Regions from separate parts of the Gryllotalpicola kribbensis genome, predicted to be linked through region 2. Evidence: predicted binding sites of a transcription regulator. Region 2 holds the regulator's gene; the other holds the start of a gene.
What was found. The regulator HrcA, encoded in region 2, represses chaperone genes, less so after heat shock. The targets are predictions, from matches to a motif close to TTNGCACTCGNNNNNNNCGAGTGCNAA.
Positions count from the first base shown of each region.

Region 1: groL (chaperonin GroEL) is a predicted target of HrcA. The motif match lies at 1,650-1,676, and genes of this name have one in related genera.

Region 1 covers NZ_BAABBX010000004.1:78,395-83,338, forward strand. Annotated here, with positions in the region: gene groL (chaperonin GroEL) at 1-1,606, opposite strand, end outside; gene ABD716_RS02880 (cold-shock protein) at 1,824-2,027, opposite strand; gene ABD716_RS02885 (LytR C-terminal domain-containing protein) at 2,190-2,774, opposite strand; gene ABD716_RS02890 (DUF3263 domain-containing protein) at 2,821-3,078, opposite strand; gene ABD716_RS02895 (GNAT family N-acetyltransferase) at 3,095-3,604, opposite strand; gene msrB (peptide-methionine (R)-S-oxide reductase MsrB) at 3,656-4,075, shown strand; gene ABD716_RS02905 (TOBE domain-containing protein) at 4,110-4,514, shown strand; gene modA (molybdate ABC transporter substrate-binding protein) at 4,511-4,944, shown strand, end outside.
Region 2 covers NZ_BAABBX010000016.1:122,133-127,076, forward strand. Annotated here, with positions in the region: gene hemW (radical SAM family heme chaperone HemW) at 1-942, shown strand, start outside; gene ABD716_RS12860 (DUF4870 domain-containing protein) at 935-1,306, opposite strand; gene hrcA (heat-inducible transcriptional repressor HrcA) at 1,407-2,450, shown strand; gene dnaJ (molecular chaperone DnaJ) at 2,482-3,594, shown strand; gene ABD716_RS12875 (16S rRNA (uracil(1498)-N(3))-methyltransferase) at 3,603-4,331, shown strand; gene ABD716_RS12880 (histidine triad nucleotide-binding protein) at 4,356-4,712, shown strand; gene ABD716_RS12885 (PhoH family protein) at 4,774-4,944, shown strand, end outside.

The sequences.
Region 1 (4,944 bases), on a different contig from region 2:
CGCCGGTCGGGTCGGCGGCCGGGGCCGCGACCTTCTCGGGCTTGTCGGCGACGACGGCCTCGGTCGTGAGGAACAGGCCGGCGATCGACGCGGCGTTCTGCAGCGCCGAGCGGGTGACCTTGGCCGGGTCGAGGATGCCCTGGGCGAGCAGGTCGCCGTACTCGCCGGTCGCGGCGTTGAGGCCGTGGCCGACGGGCAGCTCGGCGACCTTGGCCGCGACGACACCCGGCTCGAGGCCGGCGTTGGTGGCGATCTGCTTGAGCGGGGCCGAGATGGCGACCTTGACGATGTTGGCACCGGTGGCCTCGTCGCCCGTCAGCTGCAGCTTGTCGAACGCCTTGGCGCCCGCCTGGATCAGGGCGACACCGCCACCGGCGACGACACCCTCTTCCACAGCGGCCTTGGCGTTGCGGACGGCGTCCTCGATGCGGTGCTTGCGCTCCTTGAGCTCGACCTCGGTGGCCGCGCCCGCCTTGATGACGGCCACGCCGCCGGCGAGCTTGGCGAGGCGCTCCTGCAGCTTCTCGCGGTCGTAGTCGCTGTCGGTGCTCTCGATCTCGTTGCGGATCTGCTGCACGCGGCCGGCGATCTGGTCGGCGTCACCGGCACCCTCGACGATCGTGGTCTCGTCCTTGGTGATGACCACCTTGCGGGCCTGGCCGAGCAGGTCGAGCGTGACGTTCTCGAGCTTGAGGCCGATCTCCTCGGAGATGACCTGGCCGCCGGTCAGGATCGCGATGTCCTGCAGCTGGGCCTTGCGGCGGTCGCCGAAGCCGGGGGCCTTGACGGCGACCGACTTGAAGATGCCGCGGATCTTGTTGACGATCAGCGTGGCCAGGGCCTCGCCGTCGACGTCCTCGGCGATGATCAGCAGCTGCTTGCCGGCCTGGATCACCTTGTCGACGATCGGCAGCAGGTCCTTGATGTTGCTGATCTTCTGGTTGGCGATGAGGATGTAGGGCTCCTCGAACACCGCCTCCTGGCGGTCGGGGTCGGTGACGAAGTACTGCGACAGGAAGCCCTTGTCGAAGCGCATGCCCTCGGTCAGCTCGAGCTCGGTGCCGAAGGTGTTCGACTCCTCGACGGTGACGACGCCCTCCTTGCCGACCTTGTCGATCGCCTCGGCGATCAGCTCGCCGATCTCGGGGTCAGCGGCCGAGATGGACGCGGTCGCAGCGATCTGCTCCTTGGTCTCGACCTCCTTGGCGCCGGCGATGAGCTCTTCGGTGACGGCCGCGACGGCCTTCTCGATGCCCTTCTTCAGGCTGATCGGGTCGGCGCCGGCGGCGACGTTGCGAAGGCCCTCGCGGACCAGCGCCTGGGCGAGAACCGTCGCGGTGGTCGTGCCGTCACCCGCGACGTCGTCGGTCTTCTTCGCGACCTCCTTGACGAGCTCGGCACCGATCTTCTCGTACGGGTCGTCGAGCTCGATCTCCTTGGCGATGGAAACACCGTCGTTCGTGATCGTGGGGGCGCCCCACTTCTTCTCGAGGACGACGTTGCGGCCGCGGGGGCCAAGCGTCACCTTGACGGCGTCGGCGAGCGTGTTCAGACCGCGCTCGAGGCCGCGACGCGCCTCCTCGTCGAAAGCAATGATCTTTGCCATGGTTGTTTCTCGTCCCTCCCGGACGTAGCAGCGAAAGATGTCGTTAGCACTCAAATCGCACGAGTGCCAAGAGCGATTCTGGCACTCTCACCACACGAGTGCAAGAAATGACGGGGCATCCGTCACACAGGGCAATGGCGACCAGAAGCTGCCCGGCACGCAAAGAGCCGCCCGGCGCGATGCCGAGCGGCTCCTGGTAAGTACGAGAAGCTGCGCGCTAGGCGAGCCGCACGGACTCCGCCTGAGGGCCCTTCGAGCCGGTGCCGACCTCGAAGACGACCTGCTGGCCTTCCTCGAGGCTCTTGTACCCGCTCATGTCGATCGCCGAGTAATGGACGAACACGTCCTGTCCCCCGCCATCGACGGTGATGAAGCCGTAGCCCTTCTCAGCGTTGAACCACTTCACGGTTCCATTCGCCATCGTTTCTCCATTGCGTGTTGCTGGACGCGCGCACTTCGTCGCATCACTGTGGCCACGATCGTAGCCATGGCATGGAGGGCGGATTCGAAAATCGACGTCGATCGGTCAAAAAGTTACGGCCCCGACAGGGTCCCGTCATATCGACGAAATACCCGGCCCGATTCAGCCCGAGTAATCGGCTCCGAGCACCACCGTCACGACCGCCCCTGCGCCCGCGAACTGGTCGGACTGGGTGACCGTCGCCACGCCGAGCGACTGGGCCACGCCGAGCGCCACGCCGCGCTGCGCCGGGTCCGAGTAGTACACGGCGGTGGTCGCGGCGTCCTGCGGCGCGTTCCCGGTCGAGATCGTCGCCCAGCCGGCGCCCTTCAGCTTCGTGGCGGCGCTCGCGGCGAGACCGGCCCGGCCGGTGCCGTTCAGCACGCTCAGCTGGGCGGAGGGAACGATGGTCGCAGTCGGCGTCGGCGTAGCGGTGGCCGTCTGCGTCGGACTCGCCGACCCGGTCCCGGTTCCCTGGGGCGTCGCCGTCTCGGTGATCGTGGGCTGCGAGTCGGAGGAGTGCCCGACGTTGCTGTCGAGCAGGTGCAGGTAGACCCACCCGGCGCCGACGATGACGAGAACGGCCACGAGGCACCAGACGAGCCACAGCAGGCCCTGCCCCCGACGACGGGGCGCGCGGTGAGCACCGACGCGCTCGAGGTCGGTCGGGACCACGTCGAAGCGGTCCTTCGGGAATTGCTGGGCCATGCGCGCTGGGGTCTGTCCTTTTGTGGGGCGGGGGTTCCGCGGCGGGTCAGTCGATCGGCCGGGTGCGGGCGGCGCGGGCTTCGCGTCGCTCGTCCCGCTGCCGCAGCAGCCGCCGCACGAGAAGGGGGTCGTAGGCGAGTGCAGCAGGGGTATCGATCAGCCGACCGAGAATCTGATAGTAACGGGCGCCGGAAAGCCCGAACTGAGAGCGGATCGCCTGCTCCTTCGCCGCGGGCCCCTGCAGCCACTCCCGCTCGAAGTCCAGAACGGCGACCTCGAGGTCGGTCAGCTCGGCGCGCGGCATGGGCACAGGCTAGCGATCACAGGGCCGCGGGCCGGCCGGCAACGCCGATGGGCGCGTCTTCTGCGCCGCCTGCCTGCCGATACATGCCGATGTGGCGGATGCCCGCCTCGAGGTAGACGTCGCCGAAGGGCTCGAACCCGGCCTTGGCATAGAGCGGCTGAGCGTACTCCTGCGCGTGCAGCACCATGTCCTGGCCGGGATTGGCGGCGATCGCGGCGGCGAGCAATCGACTGGCGAGGCCCTTTCCCCTGGCATCCGCCCTGGTCACGACCCGCCCGACCACGATGTGCGCCGCGCGGTGCTCGGGCTCGTCGTCCCAGAGCGTGCGCAGGTAGGCGAGCACCGAGCCGTCCTCGGCGGCGACCCAGTAGTGGCGCGTCGCGGCCTCGAGATCGCGATAGTCGAGCTCGGTCTCATCGACGCGCTGCTCGACGAAGAAGACATCGGTGCGCAGCTTCGCGATCTCATAGAACTCGCGAGCGCTGAGCTCGCTGAACGGCCTGACGATCACGGAACTTTCTGACACTCGGGCGAGTTTACTTAGAGGTCAGCTTCACAAGAGCAGAGAGGAACCGGCATGGGAGACGTCTCGTCCACCAACTACAAGGTCAGCAAGAGCGACGCCGAGTGGCGCGAGCAGCTCGACCCCGAGCAGTACGCGGTGCTGCGCCAGGCCGCGACCGAGCGGCCGTGGACCGGCGAGTTGCTCGACGAGGAGCGCGCCGGCATCTACACCTGTGCGGCGTGCGGCGCCGAGCTCTTCAAGAGCGGCACCAAGTTCGACTCGGGCTGCGGCTGGCCGTCGTTCTACGAGAGCGTGCGCCCCGAGGCCGTCGAGCTGATCGAGGACCGCTCGCTCGGCATGGTGCGCACCGAGGTGCGCTGCGCGAACTGCGGCTCGCACCTGGGGCACGTGTTCCCCGACGGGTTCGGGACTCCGACGGGCGACCGCTACTGCATGAACTCCATCTCGCTCGCCTTCACCCCCGAGGCCTGAGACATTCCGCAATTGCGTCACTAGAGTCTGCATTGTGACGCAATTGCGGATTTCCGAGGCCGCCGCGCTTCTCGGCGTAAGTGACGACACCGTGCGCCGCCTCGTCGAGCGCGGCGAGCTCGAGGCGAGCGCGGCCGCCGATGGACCCCAGACCGTCGACGGCGCGAGCCTCGCCCGGCTCGCGACCGAGCGGGCGAAGACGGCGCCCGAGAGCTCACCCGTGCTGAGCTCGGCGCGCAACCACTTCGTCGGCATCGTCACCCGGGTCCAGCTCGACGGCGTCATGGCCCAGATCGACATCCAGGCCGGCCCCCATCGCGTGGTCTCGCTGATCAGCGCCGAGGCGGCGACCGAGCTGGGGCTCGAGGTCGGCACGCTCGCCACGGCCGTCGTCAAGGCGACCAATGTGAGCGTCGAGACGACGGGGGCCGCGCGATGAGGCGCCGGCCGGCGCTCGCGGCCACGGCGGTGGCCGCCGCGCTGCTGCTCGGGGGCTGCTCGGCCGGGGCATCCGACAACGATTCGAAGCCCGCGACCTCGGCGGCGCCGCAGACCCTCACCGTGTTCGCGGCGACGAGCCTCACGGCGTCCTTCGACACGCTGGGGAAGGCGTTCGAGAAGGCGAACCCCGGCGTGACGGTGCGATTCGACTACGACGGCACCTCGACGCTCGTGACGCAGCTGTCTCAGGGAGCCCCGGCCGACGTCCTCGCCTCCGCCGACGAGAAGAACATGCAGACGGCCCTGGCGCAGAAGCTGATCGCGGGGAATCCGATCGACTTCGCGAGCAATGTGCTCGAGATCGCGACCGCCCCGGGCAACCCCCACCACCTGGCGGGCTGGGCCGACCTCGCCCGGCCGGGAATCAG
Region 2 (4,944 bases):
TTCGGCGGCGGCACGCCGACGCTGCTGCCGCCCGGTGACCTCGCGCGCATGCTCGCGGCCGTGCGCGACACCTGGGGGCTCACCCCGGGGGCCGAGGTGACGACCGAGGCGAACCCCGACTCCGTCGACGCCGCTGCGCTGCGGCAGCTCGCCGACGCCGGCTTCACGAGGGTGAGCTTCGGCATGCAGTCGGCGGTGCCGAGCGTTCTCGCGACGCTCGAGCGCACCCATGACCCCGAGCGGGTGCCGCTCGTCGTCGAGTGGGCGCGCGAGGCCGGGCTCGACGTCAGCCTCGACCTCATCTACGGCACTCCGGGTGAGAGCCTCGACGACTGGCAACGCTCACTGGACGCCGCGCTCGCCTGCGCGCCCGATCACCTCAGCGCCTACGCGCTCATCGTGGAAGAGGGCACCAAGCTCGCCAGGCAGATCCGGCGCGGCGGGGTGGCCGAGCCTGACGACGACCTCACCGCAGACATGTATGAGCTCGCGGATGCCGCGCTGGCTCGAGCCGGCTACGAGTGGTACGAGGTGTCGAACTGGTCGAAGGGGCCGGGGCACCGCTCGCGGCACAACCTCGGCTACTGGCGCGGGGCCGACTGGTGGGGCGTCGGCCCGGGCGCACACAGCCACGTCGGCGGCGTGCGCTGGTGGAACGTCAAGCACCCCGCCGCCTACGCCGCGCGCGTGCTGCAGGGCGCGTCGCCGGCGGCCGGCCGCGAGACGCTCGACGACGAGACCCGACGCGTCGAGGACATCCTGCTGAAGGTCCGCATCGCGGAAGGACTGCCGGTCGCCGAGCTCGACCGCGCCGCCCGCCCGGAGGTCGCCGGGCTGATCGCCGAAGGGCTGATCGACGGGGCGGCGGCGATCGGCGGCAGCATCCGCCTCACCCTGCGCGGCCGGCTGCTCGCCGACGCGGTCGTGCGCCGGCTTACTTGAAGAAGCGGATCGCCAGCGGGTAGGTGTACGGCTCGCCGCGGCTCGCCGCCAGGGCGCCCATGATGCTGAAGACGATGTTCACGATCCACGCGGCCGCGAGGATGAAGAATCCGACCAGCACGAACGCGAGGATCCAGCCGATGATCTCGACGATGATCAGCGTGATCTGGAAGTTGAGCGTGGTCGTCGCGTGCTGGCGGATGAGCGGGCCGCGGTCCTTGAAGACGACGTAGACCACGATCGCGCCGATGAGACCGGCGAAGAGGCCGCCGGTGACGAGGTTGAGGCCGCCTGCGATGACGTGCGTGAGGATCGCCCAGGTGCGCTCTTCGCTCTGGCGCAGCGGCGGCGGTGTGTACGACAAGGTGTGCGACCTCCATGACGCTAGTTTCGAGTCAGCGTAGCCGGGTTAGTATTGGCACTCATAGGTATTGAGTGCTAGTCGGGCGAAGGGAGCGTCGTCGATGGTTTCGGAACGTGGACTCGCAGTGCTCCGGGCGATCGTGCAGGACTACGTGGCCACCCGCGAGCCGGTGGGCTCGAAGACGATCGTTGACAAGCACCGCTTCGGCGTCTCGGCCGCCACGATCCGCAACGACATGGCTCTTCTCGAGGACGAGGAGCTGATCGCCGCCCCGCACACCTCGTCCGGTCGGGTGCCGACCGACAAGGGCTACCGCGTCTTCGTCGATCAGCTGGCAGACATCCGCCCGCTGTCGCCCGCGCAGCGGCACGCCATCGAGATCTTCCTCGGCGAATCCGTCGACATCGACGACGTTCTGACGCGCACCGTGCGCGCGCTCGCCCAGCTGACGCACCAGGTCGCGCTCATCCAGTACCCCTCGGTCTCGCGCGCCCGCATCCAGCACCTCGAGTTCGTCGCCCTGGCTCCCCGCCGCGTGCTGACGGTGCTGATCGCCGACACGGGCGTGGTCGAGCAGCGCGTCGTCGAGCTGAGCGTCGACTACGACGACGCGGCGCTGCGTGCGCTGCGCGACGCGACCAACGCCGCGCTCGTCGGCATGCCGATGGCGGATGCCTCGGCGGTGCTGCCGGCCATCGTCGACGGCTTCCCCGAGACGCTGCGCCCCCTCGCGGGCGAGCTCGTGGAGTCGGTGGGCGCGATCATTGGGTCGACGCGGCAGGAGCGGCTGATCATGGCCGGCACCGCCAACCTGGTGCGCACCGAGCACGACTTCACCGGCAGCATCTTCCCGATCATGGAGGCGATCGAAGAGCAGGTCGAGCTGCTCAAGCTCTTCGGCGAGATGGCCGCCGAACAGCACGGCGTCGGCGGCAACCGCGACGTGAGCGTGTCGATCGGCCGCGAGAACGAGCCGTTCGGCCTCGCCGAGACCTCGGTGCTGACGACGGGCTACGGCGCGGCGAGCGGGCCGGTCGCTCGGCTCGGCGTGCTCGGGCCGACGCGCATGGACTACTCCACCAACATGGCCGCCGTGCGGGCTGTCGCCCGCTATCTGAGCCGCGCGCTCGGCGATCAGGCCTGAGAATCCACGAACACTAAGGAGCCGCCAGTTCATGGCAGCAGACCACTATGAAGTCCTGGGCGTCGAGCGCGACGCGAGCGCCGACGAGATCAAGAAGGCGTACCGCCGCCTCGCGCGCGAGCTGCACCCCGACGTGAACCCCAGCCCGGAAGCCGCGGAGCGGTTCAAGCTCGTGACGCACGCCTACGACGTGCTGTCGGACCCGCGGCAGCGCGAGCAGTACGACCTCGGCCCGCAGGCGGGCCCCTTCGGCGGCGGCGCGCAGGGCTTCGGCGGCTTCGAGGACATCTTCTCGACCTTCTTCGGCGGCGGTGGCAGCAGCCGTGGACCCAAGTCGCGGCGCGAGCGCGGCCAGGACGCGCTGCTGCGGGTCGAGATCGACCTCGCCGATGTGATCTTCGGCGCTCACCGCGACCTCGAGGTCGACACCGCCGTGCTGTGCGAGCGGTGCCAGGGCTCGTGCTGCGAGCCCGGCACGCACCCCGTCACGTGCGACATCTGCCACGGCACGGGCTCGATCCAGCGCTCGGTGCGCTCGCTCCTCGGCAACGTCATGACCTCGAGCCCGTGTGGCACGTGCCGCGGCTACGGCACCGTGATCGCCACCCCGTGCGTCACCTGCCAGGGGCAGGGCCGCGTGCGCGCCCGCAAGACCATCCCCGTCGACATCCCCGCGGGCGTCGACACCGGCCTGCGCCTGCAGCTGCCCGGCCACGGCGAGGTCGGCCCCGCCGGCGGGCCGAACGGCGACCTGTACCTCGAGATCAAGGTCAAGCACGACGACGTCTTCAGCCGTGACGGCGACGACCTGCTGGCGACCCTTGAGGTGTCGATGGCCGACGCGATCCTCGGCACATCCACGACGTTCCAGGCCCTCGACGGGCCCGTCGACGTCGAGCTGCACGCCGGAACGCAGAGCGCCGAGATCCTCACGGTCAAGAACCGCGGCATCACGCGGCTGCGCGGCAACGGCCGAGGCGACCTGCGCATCGGCATCCAGGTCGTGACGCCGACCAAGCTGGGGCGCGGCGAGCGTGAGCTGATCGAGCGCTTCGCGAAGCAGTACAAGGGCGACAAGCCGAGGCTGTCGCAGTTCCAGCAGGGGCTGTTCGCGAAGATCCGCGACCGCTTTCTGAACCTCTAGGCGCGGCGGTGGCCAACTTCTATCTCGTCGAGGCGCTCGCCGGCGCGACCGTCGGCGGCCTCGTCACGGTCACGGGCGCCGAGGCGAAGCACATCGCGACGGTCGCCCGCACCCGCGTCGGCGAGCGGATGCTGGTCGGCAACGGGCGCGGCCTGGTCATGGGCGGCGTGGCCGAGTCGGTGTCGCCGGGCGCGGTCGACGTGCGCGTCGACGACGTGCGCGTGACGGATGCCGCGAGCCCCCGCATCCTGCTCGCGCAGGCGCTCGCCAAGGGCGACCGTGACGAGCTCGCGATCCAGGCCGCCACCGAGCTCGGCGCCGACGGCGTGATCCCGTGGCAGGCCGATCGCTCGGTGTCCCGCTGGAGCGGCCCCAAGCTCGAGAAGGGCCGCGAGCGCTGGGCCGCGATCGTGCGCGAGGCGAGCAAGCAGTCGATGCGGCCCTGGCTGCCCGAGGTCTCGGCGCTCGCCTCGACGAACGACCTCGTCGAGCTCGCCGCGAGCCGCCGCGTTCTCGTGCTCGAGCCGACCGCGCCGCATCCGATCACCGCCGTCGCACCCGACGGGCGCGACCTGCTGCTCGTCGTCGGCCCTGAGGGCGGCATCGCCCCCGCCGAGCTGGGCGCGCTCGAGGCTGCGGGCGCCGAGCTCGTGCGGCTCGGCGACGCCGTGCTGCGCACGTCGACGGCGGGGCCTGCGGCGATCGCGGTTCTGAACGCCGCGCTCGGGCGCTGGTGACGCCTGCTTTCGTAGACTGAGTACATGAGCGATCGCGCCCCGTCCGTCTTCTCCCGCATCATCGCGGGCGAGATCCCCGCCGACGTCGTCTACGACTCCGACCGGCTGATCGCCTTCAGAGACATCAACCCGCAGGCGCCCGTGCACGTGCTCGTCGTGCCGAAGACCGAGCAGTACGCGAACGTCGGCGAGCTCGCCGCGGGCGACCCCGAACTGCTCGCCGAGCTCGTCGCGACCGCGCAGCGGCTCGCCGCGGACCTCGCCGACGGCGACTACCGACTCATCTTCAACACCGGCGAGGGCGCGGGTCAGACCGTGTTCCACGTGCACGCGCACGTTCTCGCCGGCGGCTTGACGGAAGGCTCTCTTGCCCAACTCTGACATCCCTGTTCCCGGCGCAGGCGCCAACGCCGAAGCGCACCTCGAGATCGACGGCGTCGCGATGGTGCGGCTGCTCGGCCCGCAGGATCGGCTGCTGTCGACGCTCGAGAAGCAGTACCCGGCCGTGCAGGTGCACGTGCGCGGGAACGAGCTCACCCTCGTCGGCGACCCCGCGCAGGTCGCGAGCGCTCGAACGCTCGTCGAAGAGCTCATCGCCCTCGTGAAGAACGGC